3 regions of the Methylobacterium sp. J-072 genome follow, and region 3 is predicted to be linked to each of the others. Evidence: predicted binding sites of a transcription regulator. Region 3 holds the regulator's gene; each other region holds the start of a gene.
The links. Region 3 encodes LexA, which represses DNA repair genes until DNA is damaged. Its sites were predicted from a motif close to TGTTCNNNNTGTGTTCNG; they were not measured.
Positions count from the first base shown of each region.

Region 1 (5,805 bases), on a different contig from region 3:
ATCGAGATCGGCGCTGGTGCGGGTGGTGCCGGACATTTTTTGGGACTTCCGGTCGGAGAGGACGGGCAGGACCAAGATAGGCGGCCGGGGGCGCCGGATCCAGGATCCGGCATCGGACCAGGCCGCAACCGCAGGGCGAACGACAAAAAGAAATTGCCTCCGGCGGCCGCTCCGTTATCTCGGATCCGCGACGTCCCGGCGCAACGGGGCTTGAGCGGGAGTACGACGATGCCGAAGGCGATCCGGGTCTACGAGTACGGCGGCCCCGAGGTGATGCGGTTCGAGGACGTGCCCCTGGCCGAGCCCGGCCCCGGGCAGATCCGGGTCAAGCAGGCAGCCATCGGCGTCAACTTCATCGACATCTACTTCCGCACCGGCGCCTACAAGTCGCCGCACCTGCCCTACACCCCCGGCAAGGAGGGCGCCGGCACCGTCTCGGCGGTGGGCGAGGGGGTGACGCAGTTCAAGCCCGGCGACCGGGTGGCCTACGGCTCGGTGCCGGATGGCTGCTACGCCGAGGAGGCGGTGATCCCGGCCGCTGCGGCGGTCCCGATCCCCGACGGCGTCGACGAAAAGACCGCCGCCGCCATGATGCTCAAAGGTCTGACCGTCGAGTACCTGCTGCACCGGACCTACGCGGTGAAGCCCGGCGACACGATCCTGTGGCAGGCCGCCGCCGGCGGCGTCGGCCTGATCGCCTGCCAATGGGCCAAGCATCTCGGCGCCACGGTGATCGGCACCGCCGGCAGCCCCGAGAAGGCGGAACTGGCCAAGCAGAACGGCTGCGACCACGTCATCCTGTACCGCGAGGAGGATGTCGCCAAGCGGGTACGCGAGCTGACCGACGGCAAGGGCGTGCCTGTCGTCTATGACGGCGTCGGGCAGGCGACCCTGATGGGCTCCCTCGACAGCCTCGCGCCGCTCGGGCTGCTGGCGAGCTTCGGCTCGGCCTCCGGGGCGATCACCGGGCTCGACCTGGGGCTCCTCGCCCCGCGCGGCTCGCTCTACGTGACCCGGCCGACGCTCGCGACGTTCTCGTCCAACCGCGCCACCCTGGAGGAGGCGGCAGCCCGCCTGTTCAAGGTGGTCGGCGACGGCGCCGTGACAATCGCCGTCAACGCGACCTACCCGCTCGCCGAGGCGCAGCAGGTGCACCGGGACCTGGCCGGCCGGGAGACCACCGGCTCGATCGTGATGCTGCCTTAGCGCCATGACGCCAGGCCCTGCCGACCTGCTCCTCGTCATTGACGTGCAGGTCGATTTCCTGCCGGGCGGGGCCCTCCCCGTCCCGGACGGCGATGCCGTGGTCGCGCCGGTCAACGCGCTCCAGCACCGCTTTCGGCACGTGGTGCTGATGCAGGACTGGCATCCGGCCGATCACGTCTCCTTCGCCGACACCCATCCGGGGCGGGCCCCGTTCGAGACGATTGCGTTGCCCTACGGGCCGCAGGTGCTGTGGCCCCGGCACTGCGTCCAGGGCAGCCCGGGGGCGGGCTTCGCGCCGGGGTTGGCCACCGACCGGGCGAGCCTGGTGGTCCGCAAGGGGTTGGATCCGCGGGTCGACAGCTACTCGGCGTTCCTCGAAGCCGACCGCACCACCCGCACCGGGCTCGCCGGGGCGCTCACCGAGCGCGGCATCACCCGCGTCGTCCTGTGCGGGCTCGCCACCGATTTCTGCGTGCTCTGGAGCGCCCTCGACGCCCGCGCGGCGGGCTTCGACGTGTGGGTGGTGGCAGACGCGGTGCGGGGGATCGACCTCGACGGGTCGGTGGCTGCAGCCTGGACCCGGATGGAGGCGGCCGGAGTGCGCCGGATCGCGTCGGCCGCGATCGCCTGACGGCCCCCGGGAGGCGAACCGCCGCATGCCGGCCGGGCGACCGCCCGGAGCCCGACGCGTTGGCCCGGCTCCGAGACCCGATCAGGAGTCAGGCGATGTCATCCAAGCACCCGAAGACCGAGACCCCGACCGACGCCGACCTCAAGGGCAATCCCGGCATCGGCACGTCCAAGGGCATGAGCGGCGCCGACCCGGAAGACCTGGAGGCCGACTCGACCTTCGAGGGCGATGTCGACAACGAGACCAAGCCGGACGGCGGCATCGACCCGAACCACCGCCCGCGCAAGAACGCGTGATAGAAACGCCCGGGCCTGTCTGGCCCGGGCCGCTTCGCGTCAGCGGGCGCGGGAAGGCGCCTTCGGCCGCTGCGGCGCGGAGATCCCGTCGGTGACGAAGCCGGCGCCCGGGCCGCCCGAGGACACGTAGAGCTGCGGCGGGCTCGCGGTGTAGCCCCGCAGCAGGATCGTGTTGGCGGCGCTGAAGGAGCCGGTGCCGCCGGCGCGGGCGGCCCCGGCCGGGACGCTCAACAGCAGAGCGGCGGCCAGGGCTAGGGAGATGGGCTTCGACATGGGGAGGATCTTTCGGTTCGTGCGATGTGCGGCAATCCCGGCCGCACCGGATGGCTCCTATCTGTGGTTGATGAGTCGCACCCGACGTGTGGCGCCGCACAGTCCACGCGGCAGCGCAGCATGGGGCCCGCCGCGACGGATCAGAGCCCCAGCCCGAGCTGCAGCGGCTCTGCCCTCTCCCCCTGCTCGAAGCCCGAGAGCGCGATTCCGATCAGCCGCGCGCTACGCCGGAGGGGGAACAGGCCGGAGAGGAGATCCAGGCCGATCCGCTCCAGGGCGGCCCGGTCGGCCACCGCGACGGAGAGGGATTTCGCTCGGGTGACCTGAGCGAAATCGGAGAACTTGAGCTTCAGGGTCACGGTCCGAGCGCGCATGCCCTTGGCGTCCGCCCCGGCCCAGACCTTGTCGAACAGGGGCGCGAGCCGCTCGGCCAGGACGGCGAAGGCGGTCGTGTCCTCAGAGAACGTCGTCTCCGCCCCGATCGACTTGCGCACCCGGTGGGCGCGCACCGGCCGCTCATCAAGCCCGCGGGCGACCGCGTGGTAATAGGCGCCGGCCGACCCGAAGGTCTCGCGCAGGCGCTCCAGGTCCCAGGCGCGCAGATCGGCCCCGGTCTCGATGCCGAGCCGCTTCATCTTCGCTTCGGTGACCGGGCCGACCCCGTGGAACCGGCCGATCGGCAGGGCGGCGACGAAATCCGGTCCCATGGACGGGGTGATGACGAACAGGGCGTCGGGCTTCCTGAAGTCGGAGGCGACCTTGGCCAAAAACTTGTTGTACGAGACCCCGGCCGAGGCGACGAGGCCGGTGCGCTCCAGGATCTCGGCCCGGATCGCCTTCGCGACGGCGGTGGCGGTCGGCAGGCCCAAGAGATTCTCGGTGACGTCGAGATAGGCCTCGTCCAGGGCCACCGGCTCGATCACCGGCGTGTGCCGGGCGAATACCGCCCGGATCTCCTCCGAGACCGCCCGGTAGACCTCGAAGCGCGGCTTCACGAACAGCAGGTCCGGGCAGAGTCGCCGGGCGGTCGCCGACGGCATGGCCGAGCGTACGCCGAACTTCCGCGCCTCGTAGCTCGCCGCCGCCACGACGCCGCGCTCCCGGGAGCCGCCCACGGCGAGCGGCAGCCCGCGCAAGGCGGGATCGTCGCGCTGCTCCACGGAGGCGTAGAACGCGTCCATGTCGATATGGATGATCTTGCGGAGGGCGACCTCCGAATCCATCGCCGCCTCGGGGTCCGGGCTGAAGTTCCTCTTATGTTCCGAAAGACCGTGCCTTGGCGCCCGGGTCAAGCTGGGGCGGGAGCCGCTCAACAGGGATGTCCCACTCGCCTCCCTCATCCTGAGGTGCCGCAGCGCAGCGTAGGCCTCGAAGGAGCCCTCCAGCTAGCCGCACGATCCCTGGAGGGCTCCTTCGAGGCTCGCTGCGCTCACACCTCAGGATGAGGGGGGAGATTTGGAAACGCGTTCATTCCTTTCGCATCCACCGAAAGTAGCGTCACGAGCCGCCCTGCCTCAGGTCACGCTGCCGTACAGGTCGTAGGCGTCGGCCCGGTCGACCTTCACGGTGACGATGTCGCCGGGCCGCACCGGGCGGCGGAAGGCGGCGTGGACAGTGCCGTCGATCTCCGGGGCGTCGGCCTTGGACCGGCCCTTGGCGATCCCGCCCTCGACGGAATCGACGATCATGGCCAGCCGCTTGCCGACCTTGGCCCGCTGGAGCCGGAGCGAGATCGCGTTCTGCGTCTCCATGAACCGGCGCTTGCGCTCGGCCTTCAGCTCCGGCGGCACGAGGTCGCCCAGCGCGTTGGCGGTGGCGCCGGCCACCGGCTCGTATTCGAAGCAGCCGACGCGATCGAGCTTGGCTTCCTGGAGCCAGGCGAGCAATTCCTCGAACTCGGCCTCGGTCTCGCCGGGGAAGCCGACGATGAAGGTCGAGCGGATCGCGAGATCCGGGCAGGTCTGCCGCCAGCTGCGGATCCGGTCGAGCTGGCGCTCCTGGTTGCCGGGCCGGCGCATCCGCTTGAGCACGGAGGGGCTCGCGTGCTGGAGCGGCATGTCGAGGTAGGGAAGGACATTGCCCTCGGCCATCAGCGGGATGACCTCGTCCACGTGCGGGTAGGGGTAGACGTAGTGCAGCCGCACCCAGGCCCCGAGCTCGCCGAGTTCCTTGGTCAGGTCGTAGAACTTCGCCCGCACGCTGCGGTCGCGCCACGGGCTCTCGGCGTAGCGGATATCGACCCCGTAGGCGCTGGTATCCTGCGAGACGACCAGCAGCTCCTTCACGCCGGCTTTGACCAGCTTCTCGGCCTCACGCAGCACGTCGCCGGCCGGGCGGCTGACGAGGTTTCCACGCAAAGACGGGATGATGCAGAAGCTGCAGCGGTTGCTGCAGCCCTCCGAGATCTTCAGGTAAGCGTAGTGGCGCGGGGTGAGCTTGATCCCCTGCGGCGGCACCAGATCGAGGAACGGGTCGTGGGCCGGGGGCACCGCCTCGTGGACCGCCGCCACCACGGATTCGTAGGCCTGCGGCCCGGTCACGGCGAGCAGGTCCGGATATTTCGCGCGGATCTCCTCCGGCTGCGCGCCCATGCAGCCGGTGACGATCACCCGGCCGTTCTCAGCCATGGCCTCGCCGATCGCCGAGAGCGATTCCGCCTTGGCCGAGTCCAGGAACCCGCAGGTGTTCACGATCACCACATCCGCCCCGTCGTGGCGGCGGGCCAGCTCGTAGCCCTCGGCGCGCAGATGCGTGAGGATCCGCTCGGAATCGACCAGCGCCTTGGGGCAGCCCAGCGACACGAACGAGATCTTTGGGGCGGCCCCGGGGGTGGCTCCCTGGGGGGCGGGCGTGGCGGTTGCGGTCATGGTGGCATTCGGGACGGGGCGGACGCCACCCTCGCGTGCGGCCGGTGGATCAGGTCGCACGGCGCGCGAGGACAGGCATTCGGGATCGCGCCCCTATAGCGGTTCTAACGCGCTCGCGCGAGACCGGCCGCCGCAGGGGTGCCCGGCCCGGCGCGGGCGGCTGGAGCCAAGATCGAAACTTGGCTGTTTGCAGGGCTTTGCCGGCGGGTCCTGAGATCCCACATCAGGTCCTGCCGGCCTTCTCCCACCCACGGGACGGGTCCCGACCGCCCTCGACGGGCGCGGCCTTGCGCGGAACTGCCGCTTTCCCCGCGGCATCGCCTGTGCAACGGCAGCGCGCGGGGCGCGTGCCCTCAGGACATCAGCCCGAACCCGGTCATGTGGACCCAAGAGATCTGGACCCGAGAGATCCCCTTCATCGATCCCGTCGCGGCGGCCGCCCGGCTGCGACCCCTGCCGGATCTCGCCTTCCTCGACAGCGCCATGCGACACGACGCGCTGGGGCGGTACTCGATCGTGGCCGCCGACCCGT
Region 1 covers NZ_JAKSYK010000152.1:9,673-15,477, reverse strand. Annotated here, with positions in the region: gene MKK67_RS17780 (succinate dehydrogenase assembly factor 2) at 1-36, opposite strand, end outside; gene MKK67_RS17775 (quinone oxidoreductase family protein) at 229-1,206, shown strand; gene pncA (bifunctional nicotinamidase/pyrazinamidase) at 1,211-1,837, shown strand; gene MKK67_RS17765 (hypothetical protein) at 1,933-2,133, shown strand; gene MKK67_RS17760 (hypothetical protein) at 2,173-2,406, opposite strand; gene dinB (DNA polymerase IV) at 2,547-3,629, opposite strand; gene rimO (30S ribosomal protein S12 methylthiotransferase RimO) at 3,921-5,273, opposite strand; gene pabB (aminodeoxychorismate synthase component I) at 5,652-5,805, shown strand, end outside.
Region 1: a site for LexA is predicted at 3,653-3,670, ahead of dinB (DNA polymerase IV). Genes of this name have one in related genera too.

Region 2 (5,805 bases), on a different contig from region 3:
GCAACCCGCAGGAGCGTGCGCTTCTTCGGGTCCATCGTGGTCTCCTTGAGCTGGGCCGGCATCATCTCGCCCAGGCCCTTGAAGCGGCCGATCTCGACCTTGCCGCCCTTGAACACCGTCTTGGTGATCCGCTCCCGGTCGGCGTCGTCCCGCGCATAAGCCACCTTCGAGCCCTGCTGCAGCCGGTAGAGCGGCGGGATCGCCAGGTAGAGATGGCCGCGGTCGATCAGCTTGGGCATCTGCCGGTAGAAGAACGTGATCAGCAGCGAGGCGATGTGGGCGCCGTCGACGTCGGCGTCCGTCATGATGATCACCTTGTCGTAGCGCAGATCCGCCTCCCGGAAGGCCGAACCAGTGCCGCAGCCGAGCGCCAGCGTCAGGTCCGAGATCAGCTGGTTGGCGCCGAGCTTGTCCCGGGAGGCCGAGGCGACGTTAAGGATCTTGCCGCGCAGCGGCAGGATCGCCTGGGTGGTCCGGTCGCGGGCCTGCTTGGCCGAGCCGCCGGCGGAATCGCCCTCGACGATGAAGATCTCGGAGCCCGCCGTGCCGGCGGCCGAGCAATCCGCCAGCTTGCCGGGCAGGCGCAGCTTGCGGGTCGCGCTCTTGCGGGCGACCTCCTTCTCCTGGCGCCGGCGCAGCCGCTCCTCGGCCCGGTCGATCACCCAGTCGAGCAGCTTGTTGGCCTGGGCCGGGGAGGCGGCCAGCCAATGGTCGAAGGCGTCGCGCACCGCCGTCTCGACGATGCGCTGGGCCTCCACGGTGGCGAGCTTGTCCTTGGTCTGACCTTGGAATTCCGGCTCGCGGATGAACACCGACATCATCGACGCGCAGGTCGCCATGACGTCGTCGGTGGTCACCGCCGTCATGCGCTTGGCCTGGTTCACCCGCTCGGCGTGCTCGCGCAGGCCCCGCAGCAGCGCGACCCGCAGGCCGGCCTCGTGGGTGCCGCCCTCCGGCGTCGGGATGGTGTTGCAGTAGGAATGCGAGAAGCCGTCCTCGGCGACCATCCAGGCCACCGCCCATTCGAGCGAGCCGTGGGAGCCGGGCTTGGTCACCTTGCCGGTGAACATCGCCTCGGTGACCAGCTCCTTGCCCTCGATGTCCCGGGCCAGATAGTCGCGCAAGCCGTCCGGGAACCGGTGCACCGCCTCGGCCGGCACGCCCTCCAGCCCTTCGAGGAGGACCGGGGCGCAGCGCCAGCGGATCTCGACGCCGCCGAACAGGTAGGCCTTGGACCGCGCCATCTTGAAAAGGCGGCGCGGGTCGAACTTCAGCGAACCGAAGATCTCGGCATCGGGATGGAACCGCACCCGGGTGCCGCGTCGGTTCTGCACGCGGCCGACCAGCTCCAGCGCCCCCTGCGCGTGGCCGCGCGAAAAGGTCTGGCGGTAGAGGGTCTGGTTGCGGGCGACCTCGACTTCGAGGAGATCGGACAGGGCGTTGACCACCGAGATGCCGACGCCGTGCAGGCCGCCGGAGGTCTCGTAGACCTTCGAGTCGAACTTTCCGCCGGCGTGCAGCGTCGTCATGATGACTTCGAGCGCCGATTTGCCGGGGAATTTCGGGTGCGGGTCCACCGGGATGCCGCGGCCGTTGTCGGTGATCACCAGGGAGCCGGATTCCTCCAGCTCGACCTCGATGAAGCTCGCATGGCCGGCCACCGCCTCGTCCATGGAATTGTCGATCACCTCGGCGAAGAGGTGATGCAGCGCCCGCTCGTCGGTGCCGCCGATATACATGCCGGGCCGGCGCCGGACCGGCTCCAGCCCCTCCAGCACCTCGATGTCGGAGGCGGTGTAGCCGGCCTCGGGCTCGGCCGCCGCGATGGTCGGGACCGAGGTCGATTCCGCGAGCCGCCGCCGCGGCTCCGTCGCGCGCGGGGCAGGGGGCTTGCTGCCTGGCCCGAACAGGTCGCGCGCCGGATCGCTCACGCGCGGCCTCCGCGAACGCGGCGCATCGGCCGGCTCGGTGTCGGGCAGACGGGCGTTCGATCGTGCAGCATGCGCCTTCATCCCCGCATCATAGCGGAACAAAACAGAAACATCCAGAGCGTCCGGTGCGTCGCCGAACCGCCCCACCATCGCATGCTGCGCCGCCACGAGCGAGGGGCGCAGCCTACGCCGGGCGCCGTCTCGCGGCGGCTGCCGTCATCACGACGTTGCACAACGGTGAGTTAACGCTTCCTCGCCGTCCCGGATCGGAACCGGATGGCTCCGTCCGCGTTAGGTCGGAAAAGAACTTGACCGTGGTCAGGGAGCCGCCGTCGATGAGCAACGCCGCGATCGAGGCCCGCCGCCTCACCCTGATCCGTTTCGAGTATGCCGCCGGCACCGCATTCGGGTGCGACGAGGAAACGGTGACCGTGCCGCAATCCCGTCTGCTCGTGGCCTCCGCAACTGTCGCCATCGCGACCTTTGCCACCGCCCTGGCGGCAACGATCAGCTATTTGGTCTGACCGTCGTCGATCAGGCGACCGGTCTCAGCCGGCGCCCGATTTTTTGGCGGGCGCCTTCTTGGCCGCGGGGCTCTTGGCCGCCGCCGGCTTCTTGGCAGCCGTCTTCTTCGCCGCCGACTTTTCGCCGGTCGCCGCCCGCGCCGGAGCCTTGCGCGCCGAGCTGCGCTTGGCCGGCTTGCCGCCACCTGAGGCGCGCTTGGCATTCACCAGCGCGATCGCCTCGTCGAGGGTCAGCGCCTCGGCATTCATGGTCTTGGGCAGCGTCGCGTTGACCTCGCCGTCGGTGACGTAGGGGCCGTACTTGCCGGCCTTGACCACCAGGTCGCGCCCGCTCGTCTCGTCCTTGCCCAACGGCCGGCCCGGATCGGCGGCCGGGCGGCCGCGGCCGCCGCCCTGCTCCTTGGCGACGATCAGGTCGATGGCGCGGTTCGCCCCGATCTCCAGCACGTCGTCGTCCTTGCCGAGATTGGCGTACATCTTCCCGTGCTGCACATAGGGACCGAACCGGCCGAGATTGGCCAGGATCGGCTCGCCGGTCTCGGGGTGGCGCGCCACCTCGCGCGGCAGCGCCAGCAGGGCCAGCGCCTTGTCCAGATCGACCGAAGACGGCGAGAGCCCCTTCGGCAGGGACGAGCGCTTCGGCTTCGCCGCATCCTTCTCGGTGGAGGCCTCGCCGAGCTGGACGAAGGGCCCGAACCGCCCGTCGCGGATCGTCACCGGCATCCCGGTCACCGGATCGTTGCCCAGCACCCGGACGCCCGGCTGGCCGCCCTCGGCCGAGGAGCCATCACCGTCGCCATCGACCCCCGAGGCCGAGAGCTGGCGCGTGTACTTGCACTCCGGATAGTTCGAGCAGCCGATGAAGGCGCCGAACTTGCCGAGCTTCAGCGAGAGCTGACCGGTGCCGCAGACCGTGCAGGTGCGCGGGTTTGAGCCGTCACCCTTGTCGGGGAAGATGTGCGGGCCGAGCAGGCCGTTGAGCGCCTCCAGCACGTCGGTGACACGCAGCTCCTTGGTCTCGCCGATCGCCGCGGAAAAGTCCTTCCAGAAATCGCGCAGCACCGCTCGCCAATCGATCTCGGCATTGGAGACCCGATCGAGCTGGCCTTCGAGGTCGGCGGTGAAATCGTACTCGACATAGCGCCGGAAGAAGCTCTCCAGGAAGCCCGTGACCAGGCGCCCCTTGTCCTCCGGCTGCAGCCGTTTCTTTTCAATTCTCACATATTCGCGGTCGCGCAGGGTCTGGAGAACGGCCGCGTAAGTCGAGGGACGGCCGATGCCGAGTTCCTCCATGCGCTTAACCAAGCTCGCCTCGGAATAGCGCGGCGGCGGCTCGGTGAAATGCTGGGTCGAGGTGATGCGCTCGCGGGTGAGGGGATCGCCGGCCTTCATCGGCGGCAGGCGCTTGCTCTCCTCGTCCTCCTCGTCGTCCTTGCCCTCCTGATAGAGGGCGAGGAAGCCGTCGAACTTCACGACTTGGCCGGTGGCGCGCAGGTCGATCCGGCGCGGGCCGACATTGGCCGTGACGTCCACGGTGGTGCGCTCCAGCTCGGCCGATTCCATCTGGCTCGCCATGGTGCGGGTCCAGATCAGGTCGTAGAGCTTGGCCTGCTCCGGCTCGAGATGGCGCGCCACCAGCTTGGGCAGGCGGCTCATGTCGGTCGGGCGCACGGCCTCGTGGGCCTCCTGCGCGTTCTTCGCCTTGACGCTGTACTTGCGCGGCACGTCCGGGACGTAGCGGTCGCCGAACTCCTTGCCGATGACCTTCCGGGTGTCCTGGATCGCCTCCGGCGCCATGTCGACGCCGTCGGTCCGCATGTAGGTGATGATGCCGACGGTCTCGCCGCCGACATCGACGCCCTCGTAGAGGCGCTGCGCGACCCGCATGGTCTGAGCCGGAGCCATCCCGAGTTTTCGCGAGGCTTCCTGCTGCAACGTGGAGGTGGTGAACGGCGGCTGCGGGTGGCGCTTGGCCGGCTTCGCCTCGACGCTCGCCACCTGGAAGGTCGCGAGTTCGAGGTCGCGCTTGAACGCGGCCGCCTCGTCGCCGGTGCCGACATCGAGGCGCTGGATCCGCTTGCCGTCGGCCCCGACCAGGCGGGCCTCGAAGGTCGCGCCGTCCGTGGTGGTGAGCGTCGCGACGATCGACCAGTACTCGCGCGGCTTGAAGCTCTCGATCTCCATCTCGCGCTCGACCACGAGCCGCAGCGCCACCGATTGCACGCGGCCGGCCGAGCGGGCGCCGGGCAGCTTGCGCCACAGCACCGGCGAGAGGTTGAAGCCGACGAGGTAATCCAGCGCCCGGCGCGCCAGGTAGGCGTCGACCAGAGCCTGGTCGATCTCGCGCGGCTTGCGCATCGCCGCCTCGACCGAGGCCTTGGTGATGGCGTTGAAGGTCACGCGCTCGACCGGGATGCCCTTGAGCGCCTTGCGGGCGTTCAGCGCCTCCAGGACGTGCCAGGAGATCGCCTCGCCCTCGCGATCCGGGTCGGTCGCCAGGATCAGCTTGTCGGCGCCCTTGACCGCCTTGGCGATCTCGCTGACGCGGCTGGCGCCACGGTCCGCGAGCTCCCAGACCATGTGGAAATCCTGCTCGGGATCGACCGAGCCGTCCTTGGCCGGCAGGTCGCGGATATGCCCGAAGGAGGCGATCACCTCATAGTCGCGGCCAAGATACTTATTGATCGTCTTGGCTTTGGCCGGCGACTCGACGACGACGACTTTCATTCAGACCTCTGCCCCTCGACGGAGCCTGGGCGCGACGGACGAATTCTGTTCGAAATTCGCGTGGGACGAGTGCCCGCCGTCGGGCCGGGGCCGCGCGCCGGGGACAAGTGGGTTACGAGGGGCGGGTTGTCAAATGGCGCCGGTCGCCGAACGGCCCGCCGGGCGCTGTCGTCTGCGGCGCGCGAATCCGACAGGATTGCGGATCGAAGGTGATTATCGACGACTCGGCTGGCTTGCCTCGCCCGGTTCAGATCCCCGCGTACCACTCGTAGCCGCGATCCTCCCAGTAGCCGCCACCACCCTGGCCGAAGCCCGACAGCGACTCCACCAGCTCGACCCGCATCACGTATTTGGCCTGCTTGTAGCCGAGCTGGCGCTCCACCCGGAGGCGCAGGGGGGCGCCGTTCGAGACCGGCAGCGGCTTGCCGTTGAGGTCGTAGGCCAGGATCGTCTGCGGGTTGAAGGCATCGAACAGGTCGATGCTCTCATAGTAGCGGATCGGCGTGCGCTTATCTTCCGGCGCCTCCGGCTCCGGCGTGCCCTGGCCCCAATCGTCCTTGGGCGCGTCGGTCGCGGTCGGTGTGCCGCCCCAATCCTCGGCGGCGGCGAGTTGGATAAAGCCG
Region 2 covers NZ_JAKSYK010000030.1:16,909-22,713, reverse strand. Annotated here, with positions in the region: gene parE (DNA topoisomerase IV subunit B) at 1-1,931, opposite strand, end outside; gene MKK67_RS02505 (hypothetical protein) at 2,267-2,455, shown strand; gene topA (type I DNA topoisomerase) at 2,480-5,182, opposite strand; gene MKK67_RS02495 (molybdopterin-dependent oxidoreductase) at 5,430-5,805, opposite strand, start outside.
Region 2: a site for LexA is predicted at 2,026-2,043, ahead of parE (DNA topoisomerase IV subunit B). Genes of this name have one in related genera too.

Region 3 (5,805 bases):
CAAGCGCGTAGTGCTTCACGGTCTTCCGGTTGGCGATCAGCTCGTCCACGGTCGGCTCGCCCTTGAGGGCGCGGGCGATGGCGAGCTTCGTCGCCTCGTAATTGGTGCGGTAGAGATCCTTGCGGTCGAGGTTGTCGTCCTCGGCGCAGCGCGGGTCGAGCCAGATCATGATGATCATGCACAGCTCGTCGAGCCCGTCCTTCGGTAGCACGCCCTCGATGATGCAATCCACGATCGCGTCGCCGGTGGCGGCCTGGACGATTCCGCCGAGCAGCTCGACATACTCGGCCGTGTGGATCGTCGCCTTGGTGGTCATCATCGTGGCCGGGCGCACCAGCTGGTTGAGATCGCGCACCACGAACATCCTTGTATGGCCCTGGACCTGCCCCATCATCGAGGCGAAGGCCTGACCCACCGGCCCACGCACCGAGCCGATCAGCACCTCGGGCATCGCGTCGGTGTACTGCCCCTCGGCCGCCAGCACGGTGGCCTCGCCCGTGCGGAACCAGATCTCTTGCATGTGTCGCGACTCCCCGTGTCAGGTCGCCCGGGGGAGACATCATCGGGGCCCCGGCGTCAATCGCTTCGGGATGGGCCAGCCCCGCCCATCCCGACGCGATCCGGGCCTGGGTCTTGAGGAATATCTGTCCGCCGGGCAGGGAGGCGGCTTTCGGACCGGCGCGGGAACAGTCGCGGGCGCGGGCCGTTCCGGCGGGAGCCTGCGGCGTTTTCTCAGGTCCGGCACGCGGGAAGGAATTGTGATGGCCAAGAGCACGGATCGCGGAGGCGGCTGGAGCCTCCAGGCGAGCGCCATCCCGGACGGGGTGCGGCTGGAACTCGCCCTCGCCGACCTCGGCGGCAGCCCGGTCACGGCCGCGATCGTGCTGGACCGGTCGGAGGCCCGCGCCTTCGCCCGCGCCCTGCTGGCGGCGGCCGGGGATGCCGCCGAGCGCACCTTCCCGAAGCCCGGGACCTGACCGGCCCTCGGACCCTGAAAAGATTACTGCTGGTTCAGGCCCGGTTGGCGGCCGGGCAGGCGCGGCACCACCGTGCCCCGCTTCTCCACCGGCGCGTCGCAGGCATAGGCGAACTCGCTCTTCAGCGGATCGAACACGGTCTCGCCGGTGATCCGGCAATCCTCCCGCACGGTCTCGTCGAGATAGGCCCGGGCGGCGGTACGGAACCGCTTCACCCGGCTCGCGGCCGGATCGGGATCGATCCGCACCTCGCTGAGATTGCAGCCGGCATACTCGCGCAGGGCGTCGGAGACGATCAGCAGCCGGCGCAGCTGCCGGTTGTCATAGACCTCGTAGGGCTCCTTGCAGCCGATGGTGACCACCTGCGGCGTGAGCGCGACGTAGTTCCGCGAGATATACGAGAACCCGGTGGTGCAACCGGCCAAAGCCAGGCCGACACTTACCAAGCCGATGGGCAGCAGAGCCGCGCGCCGTCGCATCCTCGTCATCCCAAGCCCAGTTCCAGCCCCGTGGCGCATTGAAACGGCCCCGCTTGACCAGTCAATGCGTTTGTCGCCCCGAACGGCGCTCAACCCCCGAACGCGTCCCCGACGAGCCGGTGCACGTAACGGAACGCCTCCGTCGCCCCGGCGGCGGCGCGCGCCTCCCCGTCATCCGCGAGCGCGATCCGGTCGAGCGCGGTGGTGAATTGCCGCCAGTGCAGCCCGCGTCCGTCCGGATGCCCGGCGAGGTGGCGGGCCCCATGGCCTTCCGAGAGGCCGAGCTTCCGGGCTTCCTTGAGCAGGATGGCTGCGCCGAGATTCGAGCCCTCGGCGACGTAGAGCCAGCCGAGCCCGGCCATGGGATCGATCGCTTCCTCGCGCTCCGCGGGCACGTCGGGGATCCGGCCGGTCACGTCGCGCAAATCCTGCGCGATCAGGGCAAGACGGCGCCTCCCGTCGAGATCGGGCAGGACGGGGCCGAGCGCGCCGTCGCGATAGAGCGGATCGACGCGTGTATGGAACCGGTATTGGACCTGAAGGAACAGCGCGTACCGCTCGAGGCTCGCGAAGGGCTCTCCCGCCATGACGCGCCGGTCGAGTTGATCATGGGCCGCCGCGGTCGCCATCCTCAGGCGCTTCACGCGGCTGCCCGGTTCGACCGTATCGGATGTTGAGACGTCCATGTGACCCAGGTCTTGATGGGGCCCTCGACCATCCGAGGCGGTCGGGGCCTATTCTATCCGGGTCGAGGTCGGGACCTCGCCATCCGGCACGAACCGTCATAGCGTCCGGATCATCCGATGCGATTCAGGTCACCGTGAGGCCGACCGGCAGACTGCGCAGGCTTGCGTGATCGGGGCGCTTCGCCCATCAAGCTTGGCCGGATCAGGCTTGCAGAACACTTGCGGAACGTTTAACGTGTTCGTGATTTGTTTCTGAGGCCGCGTCGATGCGGCCCACCAAGCCGCGAGTCCCCGTCGATGCTCACGCGCAAGCAGCTGGATCTCCTGCGTTTCATCCAGAGCCGCATGCAGGAATGCGGTGTCCCTCCCTCGTTCGACGAGATGAAGGACGCCCTCGATCTCAAGTCCAAGTCGGGCATCCACCGGCTGATCACGGCCCTGGAGGAGCGCGGCTTCCTCCGGCGTCTGCCGAACCGGGCGCGGGCCATCGAGGTGATCCGCATTCCCGAGAGCCTGTCCCAGCCGGCGGCGCCGCCCGCCGAGCCCCGTCGCTTCACGCCGAGCGTGGTCGAGGGCGGCAAGTCCAAGCTGCCGCCGGCCCAGCCCGCGACCACCCGGATGATCGATGATGGCGGGCGCGCCATCTCGATCCCCGTGATGGGCCGGATCGCGGCCGGTACGCCGGTTTCGGCCATCCAGAACCAGAGCCACGCCATCACCATGTCGCCGGACTTCCTGGCCGGCGGCGAGCATTACGCCCTCGAAGTGCGCGGCGACTCGATGGTCGATGCCGGCATCCTCGACGGCGACCTCGTGGTGATCCGCAAGCAGGACACGGCCAATACCGGCGACATCATCGTGGCACTGATCGACGACGAGGAGGCCACGCTGAAGCGCCTGCGTCGCCGGGGCTCCTCGATCGCCCTGGAGGCGGCCAATCCGGCCTACGAGACCCGTGTGCTGGGTCCCGACCGGGTTCAGATCCAGGGCCGGCTCGTCAGCCTCGTCCGCCGCTACTGAAGCGGCGCGGCCGGGGCGTCGCCGGGCGCCGCATCGGCGCCGGTCGCGTCGGGCTCAGCAGGGATCGCGTCGCCGGGATCTGCCGGCGCCTCCGGGCGCTGCGCCGTCGATGGCTTGGCCGTGAGTGACGGCCGCCATGGCACCGAGCGTCCGTCGCCGCGGGTGTCGCGTAGCGTGAAGCCGTCGCGCTCAGCCCGGACGGCGACGGCGCCGCGGGCGGCGAGGACGCGCCGGTCGATGACCAGCGGCCCCGTGCAGCTCGGCGGCGCGGCGAGCCGCGTGATCAGCAAAGCCGCCCGGGCGCAATCCTCCGCGAAGGCGCGCCGGTCGCGGACCAGGGCGACGGCGCGGCCATCCGGCAGGCGCGCGGTGCAGCCGAGCCTGTCGCATCGGCCCCCCTTCGAGGCGCCGCCGATTACCGCCCTGGCCGATCGCCCGTCGCCATCCGCCTTCAGCCATTGCTCCAGCACGAAGGCCGAGGGGCTGCCCAGCGTCGACAGGAGGCCGTCCGGTCCCCGGATCGCCGCGCCGCCGCCTTGCCGGTCGACGTAGAGATCGAAGCGCTCCGGCATCGCGGCGAGGCCGAGCCCGAGCAGGGCCGGCGGCAGGGCGAGCCAGCGCAGCCGCGAGACCGGGAGCGTCGCCAGGAGCAGCCCGGCCGCCAGCAGCCCCAGCGCGCCGGTGCCGAAGGCCGGCAGGACCAGGGTGGCGCGATCGAAGCCGGCGATCCATTCGGAGATCGCCAGCATGCCGCCCACCGCCTGCCCCATCAGCCACCAGACCGGCCGGTCGAGGGCGAAGGGATAGGCCAGGATCCCGATCACCGCCGCGGGCATCACCACCAGCGAGACGAGCGGCAGGGTCAGGGCGTTGCCGATCAGCCCGAACGGCTGGATCGTCTGGAAATGGTAGGTGGCGAACGGCGCGGTGGCGATCTGCGCCACGAGCGTCGTCGCCAGGGTGCCGATCACGGCCGAGAGCCCGGTGCCGACGAGCCGCTCGACCCGCCCTGCCCCCGGGCGGCGGAACAGGCGTCCGTCGATCAGCCGCGCGCAGGCGATCAGCCCGGCCACCGCCCCGAACGACATCTGGAAGCTCGGCCCGAGCAGCCCCTCCGGCTCGCGGGCCAGGGCGATCAGGGCGGCCAGCGCGAGGTTGCGCATCGACAGGGCCGGCCGGTCGACCAGGATCGCGCCCAGCATGATCAGGGTCATGATCAGCGAGCGCTCGGCGGCGATGTCCCAGCCAGAGAAGGCGCAATAGGCGGTCACGCCCAGCATCGCGAAGCCGGCCGCGATCTTCTTGATCGGCCACCACAGGGCGCAGAACGGCACGAGGGCGAGCAATGCCCGGACCAGCCAGAACACCACGCCGGCGGCGAGCACCATATGGAGGCCGGAGATGGACACGACGTGATAGATGCCCGCGGCCCGGAGTGCGTCGTTGGCGGCCGGCCCGATCAGCCCGCGCTTGCCGGTGACCAGGGCCGCCGCCACCGCCCCGGCTTGGCCGCCTTCGGCCTGGGCGATCCGGCGCGTCAGCGCGTTGCGGGCCTCGTCCAGCAAGGCCGCGAGCCGGAGGCGTAGCGGCGGCGGTGCGGGCGGTTCCCGGACCGTGATCGTGCCGATCAGCGAGCCGACCGCGCCGATGCCCTGGAAGTAGGCGTCCCGGGCGAAGTCGTAGCCGCCCGGCCGCGCCGCCTCGGGGGGCGGCAGCAGTCGCGCGGTTGCCGCGATGAAGTCCCCGGGCCTGAGGGGCGGCGCCTTCCGGAACGAGACCCGCACCCGCAGCGGCCTCACCGTGGGGGCGAGCCCGGCGAAGTTCTCCACCCGGATCACCAGACGTGCGCCGACCTCGCGCTCGTCGAGCGCCTCGATCATCCCGGTGAGCGGTCCGATGGTGGTGCGGGCCAGGATCGGGGCCGCCACCTGCGCGACCCGCCAGGTCGCCGCCGCGAAGCCGAGGAACCCGGCCGCCAGCGCCAGGACGACGGCCAGAGCCGCTGGCCGCGCCCCCAGGAACGGCACCGGCGCGAGCGCTAACGCCGCCCCGGCGAGCGGCGCGGCGAGCCACGGCGTCCCATCGGCGCCCGCGAAGAACACCAAGATCCCGGCGCCGAACGCCACCGCCAGCCAGGGGAACAGGCGGCGCTGCTCCACCTCCCGGGCGAGGCCTTCGGTAAACCAATCGCCCAACACCGGGAGCAAGGCAGCGCGCGGGCCGGCCAGCGCCACCGCGCCGCCCGCCAGCCTCGCGCCGATCCGCCGCATCCGCCCTCGCCCCGTACCGGACGACTCAGTCCCGGCGGGAGATTCTTAACGCACCCGTCGGCCCGTGCTACAGCGAGCGCTTCGTGCTACGGGCGCCACTCCGTGCGACGGGCGCCGCCCGCATGCCCTGCACCGCGCCTCTTCGCCCTCCGCCCCCGAACATATCGGCCCGATGTCCTCAGCCGTCGTCACGCGCTTCGCCCCCTCGCCTACCGGCTACCTCCATATCGGCGGTGCCCGGACGGCGCTGTTCAATTGGCTCTACGCCCGCCACACCGGCGGCAAGATGCTGCTGCGCATCGAGGATACCGACCGGGAACGCTCGACCAAGGGCGCGATCGACGCGATCCTCGACGGCCTGTCCTGGCTCGGC
Region 3 covers NZ_JAKSYK010000011.1:3,078-8,882, forward strand. Annotated here, with positions in the region: gene fae (formaldehyde-activating enzyme) at 1-520, opposite strand, end outside; gene MKK67_RS00255 (hypothetical protein) at 762-977, shown strand; gene MKK67_RS00260 (hypothetical protein) at 1,001-1,456, opposite strand; gene MKK67_RS00265 (biliverdin-producing heme oxygenase) at 1,546-2,142, opposite strand; gene lexA (transcriptional repressor LexA) at 2,440-3,162, shown strand; gene MKK67_RS00275 (ComEC/Rec2 family competence protein) at 3,156-5,432, opposite strand; gene gltX (glutamate--tRNA ligase) at 5,605-5,805, shown strand, end outside.